DNA from 3 places in the Methylobacterium sp. V23 genome. Region 3 is predicted to be linked to each of the others. Evidence: predicted binding sites of a transcription regulator. Region 3 holds the regulator's gene; each other region holds the start of a gene.
What was found. The regulator LexA, encoded in region 3, represses DNA repair genes until DNA is damaged. The targets are predictions, from matches to a motif close to TGTTCNNNNTGTGTTCNG.
Positions count from the first base shown of each region.

Region 1: the regulator LexA is predicted to act here: its motif matches at 2,465-2,482, upstream of parE (DNA topoisomerase IV subunit B).
Region 2: the regulator LexA is predicted to act here: its motif matches at 1,879-1,896, upstream of CRT23_RS10805 (PA0069 family radical SAM protein).

Region 1 is NZ_PDHT01000053.1:899-5,009, reverse strand. Features, by position in the region: gene CRT23_RS25640 (methyl-accepting chemotaxis protein) at 1-210, shown strand, start outside; gene CRT23_RS25635 (PhoX family phosphatase) at 329-2,314, shown strand; gene parE (DNA topoisomerase IV subunit B) at 2,580-4,111, shown strand, end outside.
Region 2 is NZ_PDHT01000009.1:91,958-96,068, reverse strand. Features, by position in the region: gene CRT23_RS10820 (neutral zinc metallopeptidase) at 1-559, shown strand, start outside; gene moaB (molybdenum cofactor biosynthesis protein B) at 645-1,202, shown strand; gene CRT23_RS10810 (hypothetical protein) at 1,234-1,755, opposite strand; gene CRT23_RS10805 (PA0069 family radical SAM protein) at 1,925-3,049, shown strand; gene CRT23_RS10800 (ribonuclease HII) at 3,015-3,644, opposite strand; gene CRT23_RS10795 (glycosyltransferase family 1 protein) at 3,710-4,111, opposite strand, start outside.
Region 3 is NZ_PDHT01000017.1:23,763-27,873, reverse strand. Features, by position in the region: gene CRT23_RS16645 (ComEC/Rec2 family competence protein) at 6-2,291, shown strand; gene lexA (transcriptional repressor LexA) at 2,285-3,037, opposite strand; gene CRT23_RS16635 (DUF937 domain-containing protein) at 3,274-4,053, opposite strand.

The sequences.
Region 1 (4,111 bases), on a different contig from region 3:
GACCCCGTCTGGAACAACGCCCACAGCCGCAACCGGCGCATCTTCGACGATCGCACCGGCATCACCGCCGCGCGCTCCACCCGCCCGGCCACCGTCCAGGTCTATCGTCGCGAGATCGGCGACCGCATCGTCATGGTGCGCGAGGTCGATGCGCCGATCCGCGTGCAGGGCCGGCACTGGGGCGCCTGCCGGACGGCCTACCGCTTCTGACGCTCCGGGACGCTGTCACACCGGTGCCATGCGGGGCGGCTAGCGGGAGGGGTTGCCGCCCGCTGTCCGCCTTCCCGCTGTCCCGCCTTCCCGCCACCCGCCTTGCCGGAGCCGCCGCATGACCGAACCGATGCGAACCCGCTCGCAGGCCGCCGAGGCCGCCGAGGATCACGGCTCGAACGGCAGCCGGAACCCGACCTTCGGCGACGTCGTGGCGGCGCGCTTCGACCGGCGCGACCTCCTGCGCGGTCTCCTCGGCGTCGGCGCCATCGCGGCGGTGGTGACGCCCCGCGCCCTGGCCGCCGGCGGGGCGCCGGCGGCCGAGGCCGCTCCCAGCGCCGACGCCCGCTTCCCCTTCGCCGAGATCGCGGCCGGATCGGATGCGCACCACCACGTCGCCGCCGGGCACGACGCCGAGATCCTGATCCGCTGGGGCGACCCGGTGCTGCCCGGCGCGCCAGCCTTCGACCCGCGCAACCAGACGGCGGCCGCCCAGGCCCAGCAGTTCGGCTACAACAACGATTTCGTCGGCTACTTCCCCATGCCGGGGGCGGCCGACCCGGCGGCGCACGGCCTCCTCGTGGTCAACCACGAATACACCAACGAGGAGCTCATGTTCCCCGGCCTCGGCCGCCAGGACGGCAAGGCGGTCGATTTCGAGGGCATGACCCGGGAGCTCGTCGACATCGAGATGGCGGCCCATGGCGGCTCGGTCATCGAGATCCGGCGCCAGGACGGCCGCTGGGCGGTGGTGCCCGATTCGCGCTACGCCCGCCGCATCACCGCCGCGACGCCGATGGTCCTGACCGGCCCGGCCGCGGGCACCGACCGGGTGCGGACCGCCGCCGATCCCAGCGGCCGCTCGGCCCTCGGGATGATCAACAACTGCGCCGGCGGCACGACCCCCTGGGGGACGTGGCTGACCTGCGAGGAGAACATCAACTACTACTTCTCCGGCGCCCTGCCGGCGGGGTCGCCGGAGGCCGCCAACCACAAGCGCTTCAACCTGCCGGCCGGCGCCTATGCCTGGGGCCGCTTCCACGAGCGCTTCGATGTCGGCCGCGCGCCCAACGAGCCGAACCGCTTCGGCTGGGTGGTGGAGATCGACCCCTTCGACCCGACGAGCGTCCCGAAGAAGCGCACGGCCCTGGGGCGCTTCAAGCACGAGGGCGCGGCCGGCATCGTCGCCAAGCAGGGCCAATACGTGATCTACCAGGGCGACGACGAGCGCTTCGACTACGTCTACAAGTTCGTCACCGCCGGCCGGGCCGACAGCGGCGACCGCGACCTGCTCGATTCCGGCACCCTGCACGTGGCCCGCTTCGACGCCGATGGGCGCGGCACCTGGATGCCGCTGGTCTTCGGGCAGGGCCCGCTGACGCGCGAGAACGGCTTCGCATCCCAGGCCGACGTGGTGATCGGCGCCCGGCTCGCCGCCGACCGGCTCGGGGCCACCAAGATGGACCGGCCCGAGGATGTCGAGGCCAACCCGAAGACCGGCAAGGTCTACGTGATGCTGACCAACAACGGGAAGCGCAAGGCGGACCAGGTCGACGCCGCCAACCCCCGGGCCGACAACCGCTTCGGTCACATCGTCGAGCTCACCCCCGACGATGGCGACCACGCGGCCCCGGGCTTCGCCTGGGAGATCCTGGTCCGCTGCGGCGATCCGGCCATCGCGGCGGTGGGGGCCACCTTCTCGTCGGCCACCACCGCGAACGGCTGGTTCGGCATGCCGGACAATTGCGCCGTCGACGGTCTCGGCCGGCTCTGGGTCGCCACGGACGGCAACGCGCCCTCGCGCACCGGGCGCAACGACGGGATCTGGGCGGTGGAGACCGAGGGCGCGGGCCGGGGCACGGCCAAGCACTTCTTCCGGGTGCCCCACGGCGCCGAGATGTGCGGCCCCTATTTCGTCCCCGACGACACCACCTTCTTCGTGGCCGTCCAGCATCCCGGCGAGGCCGACGAGGAGGACCCGAAGGCGGTGCCCGCTACCTTCGAGGCGCCCGCCACGCGCTGGCCCGATTTCGACCCGGCGATGCCGCCGCGCCCCGCCGTGCTGACGATCACCCGCCGCGGGGGCGGCCGCGTCGGGACCTGAGGCGGGAGGTGGGCGCGCCGCCCAGGGCAACGATCCACGGATCACGCCACCGTCAGGCCTTCTTAACCACCCCCATACCATGTCATGGGGTGGTACGTCCTGCGCGGCGGGGGCTTCCGGCCTCCGCCCCGGAGGGCGGGAACCCCTTTCTGTTTCCGGTTTGTTCCGGTATGGTGAGAGGATGAAGGCGAATGCTGCACTGTCTCCCTCTGCGATCCGACCCGCGAAGCCCGCGGCCTCACCATCACCCGCGCGAGGCGCTCCGGTGAGCGACCCCGCACGCGATCTCTTCGCCGGCGGCAAGGCGCCCCTGCCGAAGGCCGCCGAGCGTCGCAAGCTCGACGCCGCCGTGGCGCCCCTCGCGCCGCTGCCGCCGCCCGTCTCGGCGGAAGCCGGCTACGACGCCTCCACCATTGAGGTGCTGGAGGGGCTGGAGCCGGTGCGCCGCCGCCCCGGCATGTATATCGGCGGCACCGACGAGCGCGCCCTGCACCACCTCTTCGCCGAGGTGATCGACAACGCCATGGACGAGGCGGTGGCGGGCCATGCCAGCTTCATCGAGGTGGAACTGGAGGAGAGCGGCCACCTCGTCGTCACCGACAATGGGCGCGGCATCCCGGTCGATCCCCATCCGCACCCGAAACACGCGCACCAGTCCGCCCTGGAGGTCATCATGACCGTCCTGCACGCGGGCGGTAAGTTCGACTCGAAGGTCTACGAGACGTCCGGAGGCCTGCACGGTGTCGGCATCTCGGTGGTGAACGCCCTCTCGGACGAGCTCGAGGTCGAGGTCGCCCGCAGCCAGACCCTCTATCGCCAGACCTTTTCGCGCGGACTCGTGCAGGGTCCCCTGGAAACCGTCGGCCGGGTGCAGAACCGGCGCGGCACCCGCGTACGCTTCCACCCCGATGCCGAGATCTTCGGGGCGCTGAAGTTCGACCCCCGCCGCCTGTTCAGGATGGCTCGCTCCAAGGCCTACCTGTTCGGTGGGGTCGAGATCCGCTGGCGGTGCGCCCCAGCCCTCCTCGTGGGCCTGGACGACGTACCGGCCGAGACCGTGCACCGCTTCCCCGGGGGCCTGCGCGACTATCTCGCCCGCGATCTCGAGGGCAAGGAACTCGTCACCGACGCGATCTTTTCCGGCAAGATTACCAAGCCGGGCGGGCACGGCTCCCTCGAATGGGCCGTTGCCTGGATGGTGACCGACGACGGCGTGTCGGCCTCCTACTGCAACACCATCCCGACGGCGGAGGGCGGCACCCACGAGAGCGGCCTGCGCGTCGCCCTGCTGCGGGCCCTGCGCGAGCATGCCGAGCGCGTCGGCCAGGCCAAGCGCATGACAGCGGTGACCACCGACGACGTCATGGCGACCTGCGCCTCGATGCTCTCGGTCTTCATCCGCGAGCCCGAGTTCCAGGGTCAGACCAAGGACAAGCTCGCCACCGTCGAGGCCTCGCGCATCGTCGAGACCGCCATCCGCGACGCCTTCGACCACTGGCTCGCCGCCTCCCCGGCCCAGGCCAACAAGCTCCTCGACTGGGTGATCGACCGGGCCGAGGAGCGCCTGCGCCGGCGCCAGGAGAAGGAGGTCGCGCGCAAGTCCGCCACCCGCAAGCTGCGGCTGCCGGGCAAGCTCGCCGACTGCTCCAAGGCGGGCATGGCCGGTTCGGAGATCTTCATCGTCGAGGGCGACTCGGCCGGCGGCTCGGCCAAGCAGGCGCGCGACCGCGCCACCCAGGCGATCCTGCCCCTGCGCGGCAAGATCCTCAACGTCGCCTCGGCGAGCCGGGACAAGCT
Region 2 (4,111 bases), on a different contig from region 3:
CCGGCCGACCGCGATGGTGCTCTACACCGGCGGAACCCGCAGCGGCTGCGGTTCCGCGCAAGCGGCGATGGGGCCGTTCTACTGCCCGATCGACAAGAAGGTCTATCTCGACACGTCCTTCTTCAAGGAGATGGAGCAGAAGTTCGGCGTGAAGGGTGATTTCGCCTACGCCTACGTCATCGCCCACGAAGTCGGGCACCACGTGCAGGACGAACTCGGGATCCTCGGCAAGGTGCAGGGGCGCCAGCAGAACGCGTCGAGCAAGACGGAAGCGAACCAGCTCTCCGTGCGCATCGAACTCATGGCCGACTGCCTCGCGGGCGTCTGGGCCAAGAACTCGAACGACAAGTACAACGCCCTGGAGCAGGGCGACATCGAAGAGGCGATGCAGGCGGCGAGTGCCATCGGCGACGACAAGCTTCAGAAGCAGTCACAGGGCTACGCGGTACCGGATTCCTTCACCCACGGTTCGTCCGAACAGCGGATGCGCTGGTTCATGACCGGCTATCGCAGCGGACAGACGAAGTCTTGCGACACGTTCCGGGCCGCGCGTAACTGAGGTGCAGCCGGCGCGCTGTCGGGGGGCGGGGCTTTCGCGTAAGATCGCTGATGTCCCGCCCGCGCTCGGCTGAAGGCATTCCATGATGGTCGCATCCGACAAGACCCGCAGCTTCATCCCGCTGGCCATCGCGGTCCTCACGGTGTCGGATACCCGGAGCGCGGAGGACGACCGCTCCGGCGACACCCTCGTCGAGCGCCTCGAGGCCGCGGGCCATACCCTGGCCGCTCGCGCCATCGTCCCCGACGAAGTGGCGGCGATCCGTGGACAGGTCGAGAGCTGGAGCCGGGACCCGGCCGTCGACGTCGTCATCACGACGGGCGGCACAGGCTTCACCGGTCGGGACGTGACGCCCGAGGCGATCGAGCCCCTGTTCGAGAAGCGCATGGACGGCTTCTCGGCCGTCTTCCACCGTATCTCCTACGACAAGATCGGAACCTCTACCCTGCAGTCGCGCGCGACCGCCGGCGTCGCGAACGCGACCTACATCTTCGTGCTGCCCGGCTCTCCCGGCGCCTGTCGCGACGCCTGGGACGGTATCCTCGCCGCGCAGCTGGACTATCGCCATCGCCCCTGCAACTTCGTCGAGATCATGCCCCGGCTCGACGAGCACCTGCGTCGCGGCGCATCGATCTCGGTCTGACCCACACCCGCCAGCGAATTGTCCGCGGTGGTCAGGCCCGGTCGAGCCGCGCCGCGAGTGGTCGGGCCTTCAGCCGGCGGATGAATTTAGGGCCGGCGAGCAGGCGGTCGCGTCGCACCAGATCGCCCGGACGCGGCGCGTTCACGCCGATGACGCGCTCGCCCCGGGCAGCCAGGCGCGCGGGCAGGCCGGTATGGGGCCGGCGCAGGCGTGCCAGCGAGACCTCCGGCCGCGCCGTCCCGATGAAGCGGTCGAGAAGACGGATCCAGCCCTCGGCAGGAATATCGCCGGCCTCCAGGCAGAGGACCCAGTCCCGGCGTGCGACCTTCGCGCCCGCCGACCACGGCGACGACCCGCGTCCGCGCAGAACGACCTTCGCACCGGTCGCTTCGGCCACGGTCTCGATCGTCGTATTCGCGGTTGGCACGATGATCACCGCATCGCCGACGAGCCCCGCCGCGACGCCGGCCACCAGCGCGCCGAGCGTGTCGGCGAGTTGATCGACGGATTCGGGGTCGGCAGGCCGGGTCACGGAGATGAGAGCCGAAAGCATGCGCGCGCATACCGCATTTTTGCGTTGCGCAAAGCCATCTCACGGCGGCGCAATGCTAACAGGCGGGTAGAAATGCTGAGGGACGGGCGTTCTGCCTGAAATATCTGCAACTGTCCCGACGTTTGTTCGTGATACGTTCTCATCCAATCCCTTTGGATGAACTCGGCCCATGCCTGCAGACGCCTTCCGCTCATCATCCGCCGGCATCGAGGCGGCGCGACGCCTCGGTGAGACGACGCCGCAGCCGTCGGGGCGGCGGGGCCGGGGTGCCACGGCCAATCCGAGCGGACGGTACGAGGCGGCCCGCCGGGAATCCTTCAACGACGGCTGGTCCACGGAGGAGGAGGCGGTCGCTTTGCGGACCGAGGTGAGGCCGGAGCATGCCCGCACGCTGATCACCCGCAACACCTCGCCCGACATCTCGTTCGATCGCTCGATCAATCCCTATCGAGGCTGCGAGCACGGCTGCGTCTACTGCTTCGCCCGTCCGAACCACGCCTATGTCGGCCTCTCGCCGGGCCTGGATTTCGAGACCAAGCTGTTCCGGAAGGTGAATGCCGGCGCCCTGCTCGAAGCGGAGCTGTCCGCGCCGGGTTACCGCCCTGCTACCATCGCCCTGGGCACCGCCACCGATCCCTACCAGCCCATCGAACGGGAGCATCGCGTCACCCGCGCGGTGCTGGAGGTGCTGGCGCGTTTCCGCCACCCGGTCGGCATCGTGACGAAATCGAACCTCGTCGTACGCGACCTCGACCTCCTCACCGACCTCGCGCGGGATGGTCTGGTCAAAGTCGCGATCTCGGTGACGACCCTGGATCCCGTCCTGGCGCGCCGGCTCGAGCCGCGCGCGCCGCATCCGCAAAAGCGCCTGGATACGATCGGCCGCCTGAGCGCGGCCGGTATCCCCGTGATGGTCATTGCCGCGCCGATCATCCCCTCGCTCAACGACCACGAGCTCGAGGCGATCCTCGGTCAGGCCCGTGCCCTCGGCGCCCAAGAGGCCAGCCACGTGCTCCTGCGCCTTCCGCTCGAGCTCGATGACCTGGTGAACGACTGGTTCGCCGAGCATTACCCGGGCCGGCAGCGCCACGTCATGTCGCTGGTCCGCGCTGCGCGGGGCGGCAAGGCCTATGACGCCGCCTTCGGCACGCGGATGACCGGCACCGGCGCCTATGCCGACCTGATCCGCCAGCGCATGCGGCTTGCCCGGCTGCGCCTCGGCTATCCTGAAGTCCGACGGCGCCTGCGGACTGACCTGTTCAGGGTTCCGACGGACCAGTTGAGCTTGTTCTGAGGTCATAGGCGCGCGTGAAGCTCAGGCGATGATGGGGCGAGCGGCCGCGGCGTGCGAGGCCGGCGAGGTGCGTGCGCGTGCCGTAGCCGACATTGCTGGCCCAGCCGTAATCCGGGTAGCGCCCGGCGAGCCGACGCATCAGGGTATCGCGGAGGGTCTTGGCCACGATGGAGGCGGCGGCGATCTGCGGCACCAGACGGTCGCCGCCCACCACGGCGCGGCCCGGGAGCGTGAGACCGGGAATCGCGTCGCGGCCGTCGACCCAGACCGGTGCGTCGAGGTGCAGGGTGAGGACCGCGCGCCGCATGGCGTCGAGGGTGGCGGCGCGGACGTTGATCCGGTCCACCAGGGCGCGCGACCCGGCCGCCACCGCGACGCGGGCTCGCGCCCGGATCAGGGGGGTCAGCGCCTCGCGCTCGGCCGCCTTCACGCGCTTGCTGTCGTCGAGGCGCGCCAGCAGCTCGGGCGGAAACGCGGTCGGCGCGAACCACACCGCTGCAACGATCACCGGACCGCAGAGTGCGCCGCGCCCGACCTCGTCGCAGCCGATCACGGCCGGGTAGGTCTCCGCCAGGCGTGGGTCGAAGGGCGGCATCGGGAGGGGTCCGGGGCAGGGGTTGCCCTCTTCCCCTAGCCTGCGTGGGGAAACGGGTCCACGCGTCAGCCGAGTTCGACGATGCCCCGCGGAGCCGTCCCCGCTGCCCGGGCCGGGGCCGGCGTGCTGCCATGGGCGTGGGCAATGTTGTCGTAGAACTGGCGCGCACTCTCGGCCCAGGTGTAGCGCAGGGCTTCGCCGCGACAGCGCTCGCGCGGAATTGCCAGCGCAGCCAGGGCGGCTGCTCGCAGATCCTGATCGAGGACGCCGGCACCGGTCCGGCCGATGACGTCGAGGGGCCCTGTGACGGGGTAGGCGGCCACCGGCACACCACAGGCGAGGGCTTCGAGGAGCACGATTCCGAAGGTGTCGGTCAGGCTCGGGAACACGAAGACGTCGGCGGCGGCGTAGAGGGCGGCCAGCGCGGCGCCCGTACGGGTGCCCAGGAAACGGGCTTCCGGCGCGAT
Region 3 (4,111 bases):
TCGCGATGGCGCAGGCGCGTGCGGCGGCGGCGATGGGGCGCATCACGCGCCACCTCGCGGCGCGTCGACCGGGCGCCGGGCTGATCCTGGACTGGTTCCGCGCGGGCTGGCGCCGGGAGATCGAGCAGCGTCGGCTGTTCCCCTGGCTCGCCGTCGCGTTCGGAGGCGGCATCCTTGTGTACTTTCTCGGGACGCAGGGGACACCGTCGCTCCTGGCGCCCCTCGCAGCCGCAGCGCTGCTCGCCGCGACGACGCCGTTCCTCGTCGCGCGCCCGTTCGGTCTGGCCCTGGTGCTCGCCGCGATGGCCGCGCTCCTCGGCTTCGCCGCCGCCGCGGCGCGGGTCCGCTGGGTCGACGGGCCGATCCTCGCCCGCACCACGATCGGTCCGCTGGTGGGCACCATCGAAGGCTTGGACGAGCGGGAGCAGGGGGCACGCCTGATCATCCGCGTCGAGAGTTTCGGCACTCTCGGCGCCCAGGTCCGCCCGGTCCGGGTGCGCGTGTCCTATCGCAAGGCGAACACCCTGAAGCCGGGCGACCGCATCGCCGCGACCGCACGCCTGCTTCCGCCGCCGGAGGCCGCCCGCCCCGGAGGCTACGACTTCGCCCGGGATGCCTTCTTCCGTGAGATCGGCGCGGTGGGCTCCCTCGTCGGCAAGGTCGCGTTGCGGCCGTCAGCCGAGCCGGCGGACTGGCAGGTTCGCCTCGCTGCGGCCGTGGATGCGGCCCGAAACGCCCTGACGCGCCGTATCACCGACGCCAACGGAGGCCAAGCCGGGGCGGTGGCCGCGGCCCTGGTGACGGGCAAGCGCGGCCTGATCAGCCCGGAGACCAACGACATCCTCCGCGCCGCCGGCATCTACCACGTCGTGTCGATCTCGGGCCTCCACATGGTCCTGGCGGCCGGCGTGGTGTTCTGGCTGGTGCGGGCACTCCTGGCCGTCGTTCCGTTCGCGGCCTTGCACTGGCCGATCAAGAAGATCGCCGCTGCCGTCGCCATGGTGGGCGTCACGGCCTACTGCGTCTTCTCCGGCTGGGACATCGCCGCCGAGCGTTCGCTGATCATGACCCTCGTGATGCTCGGCGCGATCCTGGTCGACCGCCCGGCGCTCAGCATGCGCAACCTGGCCATCGCCGCCCTGATCGCCCTGGCCCGCGAGCCGGACGGCCTCCTCGGCCCGAGCTTCCAGATGTCGTTCGGGGCGGTCGCCGGCCTGATCGCCTGCGCGCCGCTGATCGCGGGACGCGCGCTGCAGCGCGATGGGGCCGGCCCGCTCCCCCGGATCTTCGCCCTGGTGACCACCGCGGTCATCGGCACCCTGGCGACGACCCTCGTGGCCCAGATCGCCACCGCGCCCTTCGCCACCTATCACTTTCAGACGGTGCAGCCCTTCGGGCTGGTGGGCAATGCGCTCACCCTGCCGCTGGTCTCCCTGGCGGTGATGCCGTCGGCGGTTCTCGGGATCCTGGCCTATCCGTTCGCACTGGATCAGCCGGTCTGGTGGGCGATGGGCCTCGCGGTGCGGGGGATGCTCGCCATCTCCACCTGGATTGCGGGCTTCGGACACGCCGTCGTGGTGGTCCCGGCCTTCGGCACGGGCGCCCTCGGCCTTCTGGCAGTGGCCCTGATCGTCCTGACGCTTCCGGCCTCTTCGCTGCGCTGGCTCGGCCTCATCCCGGCAGCGATCGGCCTGGCCTGTGCCGCCGCCCCGGACCGCTACGACATCTACATCGATCGTGAGGGGGCAGGCGCAGCCATCCGCGAGCGCAACGGGCGCCTCGCCACCCTTGGACGGCCGCTCCCCTTCGTGCTGGCGCAATGGCTCAAGGCCGATGGCGACGATCGGAGGGTGCAGGACATCGCGGGGTATCAGGGCTCACGCTGCGATGGCCTGGGTTGTACCCTCACAACGCCGGACGGCCGCGTGCTCGCCTTGATCACCGACAAGCGCGCCCTCGGGGAGGACTGCGCCCGGGCCACGATCTTGATCACCCGGCAATCCGCACCCGCAGGCTGTGCCGCGCCGATCGTCGTCGACCGGGATTTCCTGGGATCGCACGGCGCAACCGCCATCCGCTTCACCTGCGATGGGCCGACCCTCGTCACCGCGAAGCATCCCGGCGACGTCGTGCCATGGCGTGCAACCCCGTCACCGCCGCCGTCGGATCAGACGGGACCACGCCCGCAACCGTCGCCACCGTCGGCGACGGCTCTACCGGCGATCCCCGAGCGCACCGACGATCCGTTGGACCCTGCCGGTGAACAACCGAACGGAGAAATCCTTCAGTAGCGGCGCACGAGGCTGACGAGCCGTCCCTGGATCTGCACCCGATCCGGGCCGAGGACCCGCGTCTCATAGGCCGGGTTCGCCGCTTCCAGGGCGATGGATGAGCCGCGCCGGCGCAGGCGCTTCAGCGTGGCTTCCTCGTCGTCGATGAGCGCCACGATGATGTCGCCCGTATTGGCCGTATCCTGCTTGCGAATCACGACCAGGTCGCCGTCGAGGATGCCGGCATCAACCATCGAATCACCGCGCACTTCCAAGGCGTAATGCTCGCCACCGGCCAGGAAATCGGGTGACATCGTCACCGAATGACTCTGTTCCTGGATGGCCGAGATGGGCGTACCCGCCGCGATCCGACCCATCACCGGGATGGTCACCGCCCGACCGCTCTCGTCGGTGGCTTGCGTGGTCGGCAGGCGGGAGACCGATGCGCCGGCCGGCAGGCCCTTGCCTTTACCGCCTTCGACCACGCTCGGCGTGAAGCGTCGAACCTCGGGGGCCGGTGCGGTGCGCGGGGTACCCGAATTCCCGCCCAGGCTCTCCGGCATCCGGATCACCTCGATCGCCCGCGCCCGGTTGGGCAGCCGGCGCAGAAAGCCGCGCTCCTCGAGGGCCGTGATCAGGCGGTGAATGCCCGACTTCGACTTCAGGTCGAGAGCGTCCTTCATCTCGTCGAACGACGGGGGAACGCCGCTCTCGCGCATCCGGAGCTGGATGAACTGGAGCAGGTCCAGCTGCTTACGCGTCAACATGCAGGGCACTCTTCGTTAGGGCCACGGATCGCGGCGGGTGGCACCAGAAACAAACCACGAACACGTTAAACGTTCCGTAAGTGTTCTGCAAGGGTTCCTGTCTAGAGGCCCCTTGCCCAACGCAATGGCGCGATGGGGATTGTGGAACGCGGTGTTGAGTTCGACAGCAACGCTTCAGGTCAGTCGATTGCCCGCGTCTCCGCGATCGCCTGCGTCTCCGCACATGCCGGCTTCGGCTAGCGCTGCCCGGTGCCTCCTGTCTTGGGCCGATCGCCGGGCCCGTGACCGGCCGTCTCGGTCGGGTCGCGGGGATCGTGCCAGAAGGTATCGAACAGGCGCTGCATCGCGCGGGCGTTCTCCTGTTGTACCTCCAGGCCCGTCTGAAACATCTGCTGCATCAGGTCGAAGGGCGCTTCCGCGGAGGACGTGTCCGGCGCGGCCGGTTCGGGCCGGGACGAGGCCGCGAGCCGCGCTGGGCGCGGCCGGACCTGAGGCGCGGGCGCCGCGGGCTCCGGGGCACTGCCGCCGGATTTCAGGAACACCTGCATCATCTCCGACCAGGCATTGGGCGGGAAGCCGAAAGGGTTCGCCTCCGCGCGCGGCGCCGGCGCTGCGGCGGGCGCCTGGTTGATCATGACGTGGACGATCCCCGCCACCACCATGCCCGCCATGATCGGCAGCATCTGCTTCAGGGCCGGCATCGCGACGCCGCTGACGGCGGCGGCCTGTTGCAGAACCGCCTGGCTCAGGTGGGGCGAGCCGAAGAGTTGCTGGACCAGCATGTCCATCTGCGGCGTGGCGCTCGACGCCTTCGACGCGGCAGGCCCAACGAGGTTGAAGAGATGCGCGAAGCCGGTCGGATCCTGGGCGACGTTCCGCTGCAGCCCCATCGTCAAGGCCGGGAGCAGGGCTTGCATCGCGCGCAGGCTCTGCTCCGGCGACAAGCCGAACTGCCGTCCGAAACCCTGCGCGCTGGCGCCCCCCTGCGCCTGAAGGAGATCGAACACATTGAACATGGCGGCCTCGCGGACGGACAACGGCTTTCCCGGTCATCGACCCGGGCGCGCCCCGCGA